One region of the Bradyrhizobium sp. MOS001 genome, then DNA from elsewhere that is predicted to be linked to it. Evidence: predicted binding sites of a transcription regulator. Region 1 holds the regulator's gene; each other region holds the start of a gene.
What was found. The regulator PhoB, encoded in region 1, activates phosphate uptake and scavenging genes when phosphate is short. The targets are predictions, from matches to a motif close to TGTCATNNANCTGTCAT.
Positions count from the first base shown of each region.

Region 2: CT676_RS10270 (YbhN family protein) is a predicted target of PhoB. The motif match lies at 1,468-1,484, and genes of this name have one in related genera.
Region 3: CT676_RS01265 (DUF2278 family protein) is a predicted target of PhoB. The motif match lies at 2,062-2,078, and genes of this name have one in related genera.

Region 1 covers NZ_SPVJ01000015.1:57,795-62,003, reverse strand. Annotated here, with positions in the region: gene pstA (phosphate ABC transporter permease PstA) at 1-250, shown strand, start outside; gene pstB (phosphate ABC transporter ATP-binding protein PstB) at 247-1,068, shown strand; gene phoU (phosphate signaling complex protein PhoU) at 1,080-1,796, shown strand; gene phoB (phosphate regulon transcriptional regulator PhoB) at 1,812-2,519, shown strand; gene CT676_RS20170 (GcrA family cell cycle regulator) at 2,754-3,266, opposite strand; gene CT676_RS20165 (aspartate aminotransferase family protein) at 3,723-4,209, shown strand, end outside.
Region 2 covers NZ_SPVJ01000005.1:197,464-201,672, reverse strand. Annotated here, with positions in the region: gene CT676_RS10280 (MFS transporter) at 1-579, opposite strand, end outside; gene CT676_RS10275 (ferritin-like domain-containing protein) at 723-1,229, opposite strand; gene CT676_RS10270 (YbhN family protein) at 1,673-2,755, shown strand; gene CT676_RS10265 (hypothetical protein) at 2,846-4,209, shown strand, end outside.
Region 3 covers NZ_SPVJ01000001.1:258,921-263,129, reverse strand. Annotated here, with positions in the region: gene CT676_RS01280 (nitrile hydratase accessory protein) at 1-89, shown strand, start outside; gene queC (7-cyano-7-deazaguanine synthase QueC) at 239-952, opposite strand; gene mazG (nucleoside triphosphate pyrophosphohydrolase) at 1,090-1,944, shown strand; gene CT676_RS01265 (DUF2278 family protein) at 2,139-3,161, shown strand; gene hflX (GTPase HflX) at 3,240-4,209, opposite strand, start outside.

The sequences.
Region 1 (4,209 bases):
GATGCTGGCCACCGCCCGCGTCGCCGGCGAGACCGCGCCGCTGCTCTTCACCGCGCTGTCGAACCAGTTCTTCAGCCTGGGTCTGAACAAGACGATGGCGAACCTGCCGGTCACCATCAACAATTTCGTGCAGAGCCCCTACGCCTACTGGAAGCAGCTCGCCTGGAGCGGCGCGCTGCTCATCACCCTGACCGTTCTTGCCCTGAATATTGGCGCGCGCATTCTGAGCGCCGAGAGGACCGCAAAATGAGTGATCTTTCCGTATCGATGAGCGCGGCCGGTGGTTTGCCCCAGGCGCCGGTGCTGCCCGAAGCTCCGGCCAAGGTGACGGTGCGCAACCTCAATTTCTATTACGGCGAGCACCACGCGCTGAAGAACATCAATCTGGCGCTCGGCACCAACCGCGTCACGGCGTTCATCGGCCCGTCTGGCTGCGGCAAGTCGACCCTGCTGCGCATCTTCAATCGGATGTACGACCTCTATCCGGGCCAGCGCGTCACCGGTCAGCTCATGCTCGACCAGACCAACGTCCTCGACCCCAAGCTGGACCTCAATTTGCTGCGCGCCCGCGTCGGCATGGTGTTCCAGAAGCCGACGCCGTTCCCGATGACGATCTACGAAAACATCGCCTTCGGCATCCGTCTCTATGAGAAGATCTCGAAGTCCGAGATGGACGACCGCGTCGAGAAGGCGCTGCGCGGCGGCGCGCTGTGGAACGAGGTCAAGGACAAGCTCAACGCCTCCGGCCTGTCGCTCTCCGGCGGCCAGCAGCAGCGCCTCTGCATCGCCCGCACGGTCGCGGTGCGGCCCGAGGTGATCTTGTTCGACGAGCCCTGCTCGGCGCTCGACCCGATCTCGACCGCCAAGGTCGAGGAGCTGATCCAGGAGCTGTCCGAGAACTACACGATCGCGATCGTCACCCACAACATGCAGCAGGCGGCGCGCGTCTCCGACAAGACCGCCTTCATGTATCTCGGCGAGCTGATCGAGTTCGACGACACCAGCAAGATCTTCACGTCGCCGACCGACCGGCGCACGCAGGATTACATCACCGGCCGGTTCGGCTGAGGAGACGGAACATGGGTTCTGAACATACCGCAAAGGCCTTCGACACCGACCTCCAGGAACTCACGCGCCTGGTCGCCGAGATGGGCGGCATCGCCGAGCGCATGATCGTCGATTCCGTCGACGCGCTGATCCGCCGCGACGTCGCGCTCGGCCAGCGCGTCGTGACCATCGACGCCGAGCTCGACGCGCTCCAGAAGAAGATCGAGGAGCGCGCCGTTCTCACCATCGCGCGCCGCCAGCCGATGGCGGTGGATCTGCGCGAGATCGTCGGCGCCATGCGCGTCGCGACCGATCTCGAGCGGATCGGCGACCTCGCCAAGAACATGGGCAAGCGCGTCGCGGCGCTGGAGACGGATTTCCATCCGCTCAAGCTGTTCCGCGGTCTGGAGCACATGACCGACCTCGTGCAGCAACAGGTCAAGTCGGTGCTGGACGCCTATGCCGCGCACGATCTGCCGGCGGCAATGGCGGTGTGGAAGGGCGACGAGGAAGTCGACGCCATCTGCACCTCGCTGTTCCGCGAGCTCCTCACCTACATGATGGAGGATCCGCGCAACATCTCGTTCTGCATCCATCTGATGTTCTGCGCCAAGAACATCGAGCGCATCGGTGACCACGCCACCAACATCGCCGAGACCGTGTTCTACATGATCGAGGGCCAGGCGATCACCGACAAGCGGCCGAAGGGCGACATGACGACCTTCGCCACGACGGTCCCGAACACTTAAGGAGCGACGAACACCATGGGCGCACGCATTATGGTGGTTGAGGACGAGGAAGCTCTCACCGAGCTTCTCCGCTACAACCTCGAAGGCGACGGCTATGACGTCGAGACGGTGATGCGCGGCGACGATGCCGACACCCGCCTCAAGGAGCACATCCCCGATTTGATCGTGCTCGACTGGATGCTGCCGGGCCTCTCCGGCATCGAGCTGTGCCGGCGGCTGCGCACCCGGCCCGAGACCAAGCAGCTCCCGATCATCATGCTCACCGCGCGCGGCGAGGAGAGCGAGCGGGTGCGGGGCCTTGCGACCGGCGCCGACGACTACATCGTCAAGCCGTTCTCGGTCCCGGAGCTGCTGGCACGCGTGAAGGGCCTGCTCAGGCGCGCCAGCCCCGAGCGGCTCGCCACCGTGCTCGCCTATGGCGACATCGAGCTCGACCGCGACAAGCGTCGCGTGGCGCGCTCGGGCCGGCCGATCGATCTCGGCCCGACCGAATATCGCCTGCTGGAGTTCTTCCTGGAGCATCCCGGCCGCGTGTTCTCGCGCGAGCAGCTGCTCGACAGCGTCTGGGGCCGTGACATCTACATCGACGAGCGCACCGTCGACGTCCATATCGGGCGCCTGCGCAAGCTGCTCAATCTCGGCCGCGAGCAGGACCCGATCCGCACCGTCCGCGGCGCGGGCTACGCACTGGACGATCGCTTTGCGAAGGCGGAGCAAGCGTAAGGGGTTGCTGTGGCAGACGTGATTTAGCGGGCTGCCACCGCATCCTCGATGTCGTCCCTGCGAACGCAGGGACCCATAACCACAGGGAGTGGTTTGGCGAAGACTCGGAGTGATCATCCCGCGCAATAACTACGCGCCGGGATTATGGGTCCCTGCGTTCGCAGGGACGACACCGAGTGAGTTGAGCCGTCATCGCGTGACGGCGCCGTCTTCGTAGTCAGCTAATCCGATACCTCAGCGCGGACCCGGCTTCGCCGGCGCGCGCCGGCGATCGGCCGCGGGCTGATACGCCACGCGCGAGTGCTGGGCGCAGTAGGGCAGGCCGGAGAGCGCCTTGCCGCCGCAGAAGAAGAAATCCGGGCTCGAGGGATCGCCGACCGGCCAGTGGCAGGTGGCCTCGTTCAGCTCCAGCAGCGACAGCCGCTGGCTCATCGGCACGACGTTGTCGTAGGTGACCGGTTCGGCCTCGACCTCGACTTCGAAGGCTTGCGCCAGCGCGGTGTTGCCGCGCGCGATCGGGCGGGTCACCCGCATCATGTGCTGGGCGGGGCGTGCCTTGCGCGGCCGCGGCGCTGCCGATGAAGGGCTCTTGGCGCGGCCCGACAGGCCGAGCCGGTGCACTTTGCCGATTACGGCATTGCGGGTCACATTGCCGAGTTCAGCGGCGATCTGGCTGGCCGAAAGCCCGGCCTCCCAGAGCTTTTTCAGCTGCTCGACGCGATCATCCGACCAGGTCAAAACGGTCATTGCACCCTTTCCTTCGCCGGCGCCTGCCATCCTGGCGGCCGCACGGCGAATGCCTAAGCTTCGAAAAACCCGTGCCGCCAGAATCCCTTAAGGCTCGCCGGGCGCACCAGATGCGCCCGAACGCTTACGCCGGTACATGAGGACTTAGAGGATCAGAACTGCTGCACGAGATGTCGTATCTGACAAGCCAAACGCTACAATATGGCGTGACTCACGCGCAAGAGTCCGCCGACTCGCTTCCACATGTTCCGTGGCGGAAATACGCAAAATCGCCACCGCAAGACTACGGATTCTGCGTTTCGCGAGGCTTTCCGGGCGGCATTGACACCGGTTTCACCAGGCATAAGATAGTCTCGCGTGCCGCCCTTAAAAGGCGGCACGTTTCGTTTTCCGGGCCGGTCAATGGTGCGTTGCGCAATGCACGCTCACGCCGTCCGCAACATTCAAGTGATCGTCATGACTAACAGCGCAGCGCCGCATTTGCTCCCCGTTTTCGCCAGGTCCGACCTCGGTTTCGAGCGCGGTGAAGGCTGCTGGCTGATTGCGACCAATGGCGATCGCTATCTCGATTTCACCTCGGGCGTGGCGGTGAATGCGCTCGGCCATGCTCACCCTGCGTTGGTCAAAGCGTTGCAAGAGCAGGCCACCAAACTCTGGCACATGTCGAACCTGTTCCAGAGCCCGGACGGCGAGAAGCTCGCCGCGCGTCTGTGCAACGAAAGCTTCGCGGACTTCGTGTTCTTCTGCAATTCCGGCGCCGAAGCGCTGGAAGGTGTGATCAAGCTCGTCCGCCATCATCACTTCTCCAAGGGTCATCCGGAACGTTACCGCATCATCACCTTCGAAGGCGCCTTCCACGGCCGCACGCTGGCAACGCTCGCCGCGACCGGTTCGGCAAAATATCTCGAAGGGTTTGGCCCGCCGATGGACGGCTTCGACCAGG
Region 2 (4,209 bases), on a different contig from region 1:
ACCGATCGGCAGGTTAACCAGGAAGATCGCGCGCCAGCCAACCAGCGTGATCAGCGCGCCGCCGACGAAGGGACCGGCAGTCAGCGCCAGGCTCGCTCCGGCGGCCCAGACCGCCACGGCACGGCCACGCTCGCGGTCGTCCGCATAGGCATGATTGAGCAGCGCCAGGGAATTCGGCACCAGGATCGCCGCCGCCAGCCCCTGGACCAGCCGTGCTGCGATCAGCACGATGGCGTTGGGCGACAGCGCGCAGGCGAGCGAGGCCGCGGTGAAGATTGCGAACCCCGCCATGAAGATGCGCTTGGCGCCGATGCGGTCGCCGAGCGCACCTGCGGTCAGAATGAAGGCGGCAAAGGCGATGGTGTAGGCGCTGACCACCCATTGCAGCTCAGCGACGCCGCCGCCGAGCGTTTTACCCATCGCGTCGAGCGCGGTGTTGACGATGGTGACGTCGAGTTGCACCACGCCATAGCCGAGGCTCATCGCGGCAAGCGTGAGGGAGGTCGCAAGGCGCGAGCCGGCACGCTGCGCGCCGGCTCCATTGTCGAGGGGTTCATATTTGATGGTGCTGGCTCGCATGCTGCCACCTCGGTTGCAGCCCCATGCGAAACATACGCTTCCAGCCAGCATTCATGCTTCGACAATGATCGAATTATGGATGCGTCAAATGCAAACGCCGCGCGGATGACCGCGCGACGCCTTTTTCGCAGCTACGCCCGGTCCTAGCTCGCCGCGCGCAGGTTCACCTTGCTCTCGGCGAGCGCGGTCAGCTTCCTGTCGGTCGCCTTCTCTTCTTCCAGCGTCTTGGCGAGCACGGTGGCGCAGTCGTTGCGGCCGAGCTGTTTGGCCCAGGCGATCAGGCTGCCGTAGCGGACGATCTCGTAATGCTCCGCGGCCTGGGCCGCGTTGATCAGGGCGGCGTCCAGCACCGCCTTGTCGGCGACTTCACCGGCGGTCTCGTCGGCTTCCTCGATGATGCCGTCGATGGCCGGGCAGTCGACCGCCCTCACCTGCGTGCCGTGCATCTTGAATACTTCCTCGAGCCGCTTGACGTGCTGCTTGGTTTCTTCGAGGTGCGTCAAAAAGCCCTGCTTCAACTGCGGATCGGTGGCCTTATCTGCCATTTTCGGAAGCGCCTTGGTGAGCTGCTGCTCGGCATAATAGATGTCCTGAAGCTGGTGCACGAACAGGTCGTTCATGGTTTTGATATCTTTTGTGAACAGTCCCATCGTTCCGATCCTCTCGGTTTCGGGAACACGGAGGCGTCGGCTCGCACGAAAAGCCGATTATTCCGCCATGTTCGATTGCTGATGGAGCGCTAACCAGCGCACGGTACCGACGTTCCAAAAAAGCTCGCATCGCTTGCGCTGGAACAATGCCGACTGCGGGCGGACACGAAATCATGTCAAGATGCGGACGCGCGTTCCGGGCAGCTGCCCCGACTCATATGCTTAACGCGCGCCCGATATGAACCACATATGACAAAAGCGGCGGTCCACCGCAGAACCTATCGGTCGAACGCAGAACCTATCGTTGTCAAGGGCTGCACAAGTCGCTGTTTTTGCCTTAAATGAGCTACAACATGCCTAGCGGTCGAAGCCCATTTCGGGCAGTGATCGCGCCCGACCGGTCAAGTCTGGCCGATCGGTCTTGCCCCCCGCCGGGAGGATGAATGCACGGACTGCTGCCCGCGCTGAAGCGCGGCTTTAAGAGATGGATCGGCTGGCGACGGCTCGGTGTTGCCGCGAGCGTCTTCATCATCGCCTTCGCGATCACCACGCTTGCGCGCACCCTCAAGGACATCGATACCGGCGTCATCCTGACCGCGTTGACCGAGATTCCCCGCGGGAATATCGGGCTGGCGGCGATCTGCGTCGTCTTCGCGTTCTGTACGCTGACCTTCTACGACTATTTTGCACTGCGAACGATCGGCAAGAAGCATGTGCCCTATCGCATCGCAGCACTCTCCAGCTTCACGTCCTATTCGATCGGCCACAACATCGGCGCCACCGTTTTTACCGGCGGCGCGATCCGCTTCCGGATCTATTCGGACTACGGGCTGAACGCGATCGACGTCGCGAAGATCTGCTTCCTGTCAGGCCTGACCTTCTGGCTCGGTAACATCTTCGTGCTCTCGATCGGCATGATCATCCATCCGGATGCCGCCTCATCGATGGATCAACTGCCGTCGTCGATCAACCGGCTGATCGGGCTCGGCGGCCTCGCCTCGATTGGCGCCTATCTGGTCTGGCTCTGCATGGGCGAGAAGCGCCGCGAGCTCGGCCAGAAGGGCTGGAAGGTGGTGCTGCCCTCGGCGCCGCTGACGCTGGTCCAGATCCTGATCGGCGTGGTCGATCTCGGCTTCTGCGCGACGGCGATGTACCTGCTGATGCCGGCCAATCCGTCGATCGACTTCATGTCGCTGGCGGTGGTGTTCATCCTGGCGACGCTGATCGGCTTTGCCAGCCACGCGCCCGGCTCGATCGGCGTGTTCGATGTCGCCATGCTGGTCGCGCTGCCCGAATTCGGCCGCGAGCAGCTTCTGGCGACCCTGCTGGTCTTCCGCATCCTCTATTTCGTGATCCCGTTCGGCCTCGCCATCTCCATCATGGGCGCGCGCGAGCTCTGGATGAACGTGGTGGAGCCCTGGCAGGAGCGGCGGCGGCTGGCCGAGGCCTGCGCGCAAGGCAACCTGCCCAAGCAGGTAGCAGCGATGGAACGCGAGCGGTCGTTGCGACAGGCCAGCAAGCGGTAAGGCGGGCGGGCGACCGTCAGACAGAGGTTGCGGGCGGCGCAGCAATGCTCTCTTATTTCCGCCTCAACTTTGCCGTTGAACACGCGGGCCATGATCCCTTTTTCCTTTCGTACCCTTCCCGCAGGCCTCCTGCTGCTTGCCGGGATTCTGACGTCTTTGCCGCTCGAGCGCGCCGCCGCGCAGGGCGCCGGTGCGATGCAAATATCCTGGGAGGTGCGCAACCGCTTCCGCCTGTTCCGCGAGGAGCGCGACTTCCAGCTCCATGTCGAGAACGCGCGTAACCGCAGCATCCTCGCCGCCGAGCAGTCGCTGGAGCTCCAGAGCGAGGGCCGCGGCTGGGCCCGCAACATGGTCAACCGGCTCTGCATCGACCTCCAGGGCCGGGTCAACCAGCCCTGCACCCGCGACAACGTAAAAGAGAATTACCTCACCCCGACCGATCATCCGGTGACCGTGCGCCTGACCGGCGCAGTGCCGGTCGGCGCCACCTGCGCCTGGTCGTTCGACGACGGCGACGGGCCGCAGACCTCGACTTTCGATTGCGCCGAGCCGATCAACCTGCGCGTCCGCTACGGCAAGCAGACGGTCGCGAGCGTCGACGTCTCCTCCGGCTCCGATCCGACCCAGCGCGTCCAGGCCGAGATCCAGGTCCGCGACATCTTCGTCGCCGGGCTCGGCGACAGCATCGCCTCCGGCGAAGGCAACCCGGACCGGCCGCTGGCGCTGTCGGACGAGGGCTTCTGCTTCCGCTCCTATCTCGGTACCGCCGGTGCGCAATACTACCGGCCGAGCCGTGCCGGCTATAAAGGTGGCCGCGCCTGCGAAGCACCCGACACGCTCGCCAACTGGCAGCATTACGGCGCGCTCTGGTTCAACTCGCCCTGCCACCGCTCGCTCTACAGCTACCAGGCCCGCACGGCTCTCGCGCTCGCGGTGCGCTACACCCACATCGCGGTGACCTTTCTGCCACTCGCCTGCACCGGCGCCAGCATCGGCGACGGTCTGCTGGGCTCGCAGCGCGCCCGCGAATGCCCGCCCGGCAAGACGGGCGTCTGCAACACCAGCGTGAACGCCCAGGTCGCCGAGCTGCGTGAGGCGCTCACCGCGGCGAAAAAGCGCCAGCCGGACCGCACGCTCGATCTCGTGCTGCTCTCGGTCGGCGCCAACGACGTCTATTTCTCCGGCCTCGTCGCCGACGTCATCGTCGACACCGCGACCGAGCGCGCGCTGTTCCGCCGCTCCGGCGTAATGGCGAGCGTCGACGATTCCCGCGATGCACTGGCGCGCGAGCTGCCGCAGAATTTCGCCAAGCTGCGCGAGGCGCTGAAGCCGCTCGTCAGCGGCGACCTCTCGCACGTGGTCTATGTCTCCTACGCCAATCCAGCGCTCGCCGATGGCGGCGTGCCCTGCCGCGGCGGCCGCGCCGGGTTCGACATCCATCCGTCCTTCAACGC
Region 3 (4,209 bases), on a different contig from region 1:
TGCACCGCTACCGCGACGCCTGGGACCACGCCGCCGACCGCACCCCGCACGGCAAGCCGATCGAGCTGCGGCCGGAGGATTTTCGGTAGGTCGGTAAGAGGCACGCTCGTGCCAAGCCCTCCGCTGTCATTCCCCGCGAAGGCGGGGAATCCAGTAGGCCGCGGCCTCTCGACTCAAGCACGGTCTCTGGGATACTGGATCACCCGCTTTCGCGGGTGATGACACCGAATATGTGGCCTCAGCGGCCCGCCACAAACTCCCGCCACCCCTTAGCCCGCAGGCTGCACGCCGGGCACTCGCCGCACCCGAAACCCCACTCATGCTGGGCGCCGCGTTCGCCGAGATAGCAGGTGTGCGAGTGCTCGCGGATGAGATCGACCAGTCCTGCGCCGCCGAGCTCGTGGGCGAGCTTCCACGTTGCCGCCTTGTCGATCCACATCAGCGGCGTATGCAGCTCGAATGGCCTGGCCATGCCGAGCGAGAGCGCGGCCTGCATGGCGCGGATGGTGTCGTCGCGGCAATCGGGGTAGCCGGAATAATCGGTCTCGCACATGCCGCCGACGATGTGGGTGATGCCGCGCCGGTAGGCGAGCGCCGCGGCAAACGTCAGGAACACCAGGTTGCGGCCGGGCACGAACGTATTCGGCAGGCCGTCGGCGCCCATCGCGATGGCGACGTCGCGCGTCAGCGCCGTCTCGGACACGGCCGCCAGCGTTGGGATCGACAGCGTGTGGCTCTCGCCGAGCCTTGCGGCCCAGTCTGCGCGCAGACCCTTGATGCCGTCGAACAGCCGGTCCCGGCAGGCGAGCTCGATGGCGTGGCGCTGGCCATACTCGAAACCCAGTGTCTCCACGCGTGCAAAGCGGCTGAGCGCCCAGGCGAGGCAGGTGGTGGAATCCTGGCCGCCGGAAAACAGCACCAATGCGGTTTGTGATGAAAATGCGTCACTCATGGCCCGCGCTTTAGCACTGCGGGCGCTCCTCGCCAATCTGCCGCCAATCGGTGGAAATCGGCCTGTTCCGCCGCGCCGCGCTGGGAACGGCGGGCCGCTTTTGGCATAAGGCTTTGGAGCCAGGAGACTGCCCCGCAATGACCCCTTCCCGCGACATTTCCCGTCTGATCGAGATCATGGCGGCGCTGCGCACGCCGGTGACCGGCTGCCCCTGGGACCTCGAGCAGAATTTCGCGACGATCGCGCCCTACACGATCGAGGAAGCCTATGAGGTGGTCGAGGCCATCAGCCGCGGCGATCTCGACGATCTGCGCGAGGAGCTCGGCGACCTCCTGCTCCAGGTCGTGTTCCACGCCCAGATGGCTTCAGAACAGAATGCCTTTGCCTTCGGCGACGTCGTGGAGGCCATCACCCGCAAGATGATCCGGCGCCATCCCCATGTCTTCGCCGACAAGGACGGCAACCTCGCCGCCTCCCACGTCAAGGAAGTCTGGGACCGCATCAAGGCCGAGGAGAAAGCCGAACGTGCGGCGCGCCGGCCGCCGGAGGAAACGCCGACGCACAAGTCGTTACTCTCGGGCGTCAAGGCCGGTCAGCCCGCGCTGACCCGCGCGATGGAGCTCCAGCGCAAGGCTTCCACCGTCGGCTTCGACTGGAACGACCCGCGCGCGGTGCTGGCGAAAATCCGCGAGGAAGCCGACGAGATCGAGGCGGCGCTCGACCGCAACGACAGCGAGGGGCTGGCGGAAGAAACCGGCGATCTGATGTTCGCACTCGTCAATCTCGCCCGCCACGTCGACGCCGATCCGGAAGCCGCGCTGCGCGCGACGAATGCAAAGTTCGAGCGGCGGTTCGCCTTCATCGAGCGCGCGCTCGAGGCGCAGGGCCGGACGCTCCAGCAGGCGTCGCTGGCGGAGATGGACGCGCTGTGGAATGCGGCTAAGAGTGAGGCGAAACCGGTATCGGAGACTCGTTCGCAGGCCCGCCGCTAGCGTTGTGGGCCTGCTCCATCGGCGTACCCGCAAGGATCGAAGCGGTCGCGAAGGAGATATAGGTCAGCATCTTTTCCCGAATGCAGCGAGGCGGTCATGGCGGATCGCAGTCAAGCCATGAAACCGTCACGACAAGCAGTCTAAAGTTGAGCAACGGAGCCCGCGCAGCCGAAATCCCACCTCAGGTGAGTGCGATGCCATTAAAGCACTATTCGGTCCTCAAGGGACGCCCGATCGCGATGCGTTTCGGCACCGGCCAGTCGCCGCACTATCAAGTCCATGTCGTGGCCGACAACGCGGATTTCCGCATCGCCGTCAATGTGCAGTCAGCCGACGGAAGCGAAGTCGAGTTCCTGGTGCGATCGCACTTTGTCCATCCGATCACCGATCATCTCGCGGCGCTGCCGGAGGGCCTGCACCCGCAGCCGCCGAAGCCGGCCAGCATCGCGCTGGACTTCATTCGCGGCAATCTGATGCAGCCCCAGGAGATGATCCCGCTGCCGCTGTCGGTGCCCGGACCCGACAATGACCTCAACGAGAAGCTCGACCAGTTCGTCCAGCGCGCGCTCTCAAACGAAAGCGCGATGATCTACGCATTCGGTGAGACGTGGGGGCCGGAGACCAAAGCGGACAATTATTTCGGCTTCCGGCCGGGTCGCGGCATTCACGACATCCATATGAATCAGGGAAATCCGATCGGAAGGTTCTCGGGCGACAACGGGCCATGGCAAGACGGCGGGCTGGTGTTCGAATTCCCGGATCAGAAGCTATGGACGGCGGTCTTCCTCAAATTCCAGACGCAGGCCTGGCACACCGACGACAAGACCGGTGACCCCATCGATCTCGGCGCGCCGACACAGCCGCCAGATCCGACGGCTCCTCCGACCGGGCAAATGCCGGACGGACTCGTGCGCATCATCGCAGCACTCGTCAATGCCTTGAAGACGCCCGAGCGGGAAGTCGTCACGCTGCTCAATACAGCCGATCGCGACATCGATCTCACCGGCTGGATGCTGGCCGACAAGCAGAAGAACAAGATGGTCCTGTCAGGGAAGATCGCAGCCGGGGGCACGCTCGCAATCGTCGTGCAGAAGCCGATGGAATTGTCGAACCAGGGCGGCATCATTTCGTTGCTGGACGAGCGCGGGATCAAGATCCACGGCGTCGCCTATACCAAGGCGCAAGCGAAGAATCCGGGCCTGACCATTCCATTCTAGCGTTACGCGTCTCAACCCAGAAACGCGGATACGGTCGATATCGCACTCAAGCCGGTCGGGCGCACCGCGCCCTTCGGATCACGCCACGCGCGGCACGGCATCGAACCGGTTCACCACGATATCCCGCTTGGTCTCGTCGACCCGTACGGTCATGTCGAAGCGGCCGTCGTGCAGCTCTTTCGCCAGCACCTCCGCATTTCGATGCAGCCAGCTGATGCCGGCGCCGTCGGCGGCGTCGATGGAGAGATCGAGCGTGGTGCGTTTTGCGGCGAGCCGTTCCTCGATCGCCGCAAGCAGAGCGTCGATCCCCTCGCCTGACACGGCCGACACCAGCATCGCCGGATGATCCTCCGGCCGGCGCGCGGCGATGTTCAAGAGCTCTTCGCGCTTGTCAGGCTCGTAACGGTCGATCTTGTTCCAGACCTCGATGATGCGGCCGGAATCGTCGGGGTTGATGCCGAGCTGGCGCAGCACCGCGTCGACGTCACTCTGCTGGGCCTCGGCATCCTCGTGCGAGATGTCGCGCACATGCAGGATGACGTCGGCCTCCAGCACCTCTTCCAGCGTGGCGCGGAAGGCCGCGACGAGCTGGGTCGGCAGGTTGGAGATGAAGCCGACGGTGTCAGACAGCATCGCCTTGCCGCCATGCGGCAAAGTGAGCGCGCGCAGGGTCGGATCGAGTGTTGCGAACAGCATGTCGGCGGCCTGAACGTCGGCGCGGGTCAGGCGGTTGAACAGCGTCGACTTGCCGGCATTGGTGTAGCCGACCAGCGCGACGACGCGATACGGCACGCGCTGGCGTCCGGCGCGATGCAGCCGCCGCGTCGCCTGCACCTTCTTCAGCTCGCCCTCGAGTTTCGAGATGCGCTCCTGGATCAGGCGGCGATCGGCTTCGATCTGCGTCTCGCCGGGACCGCCCATGAAGCCGAAGCCGCCACGCTGGCGTTCCAGATGGGTCCAGGAGCGAACGAGGCGCGAGCGCTGGTAGTTGAGATGCGCAAGCTCGACCTGGAGCGAGCCTTCCTTGGTCTTGGCGCGGCGGCCGAAG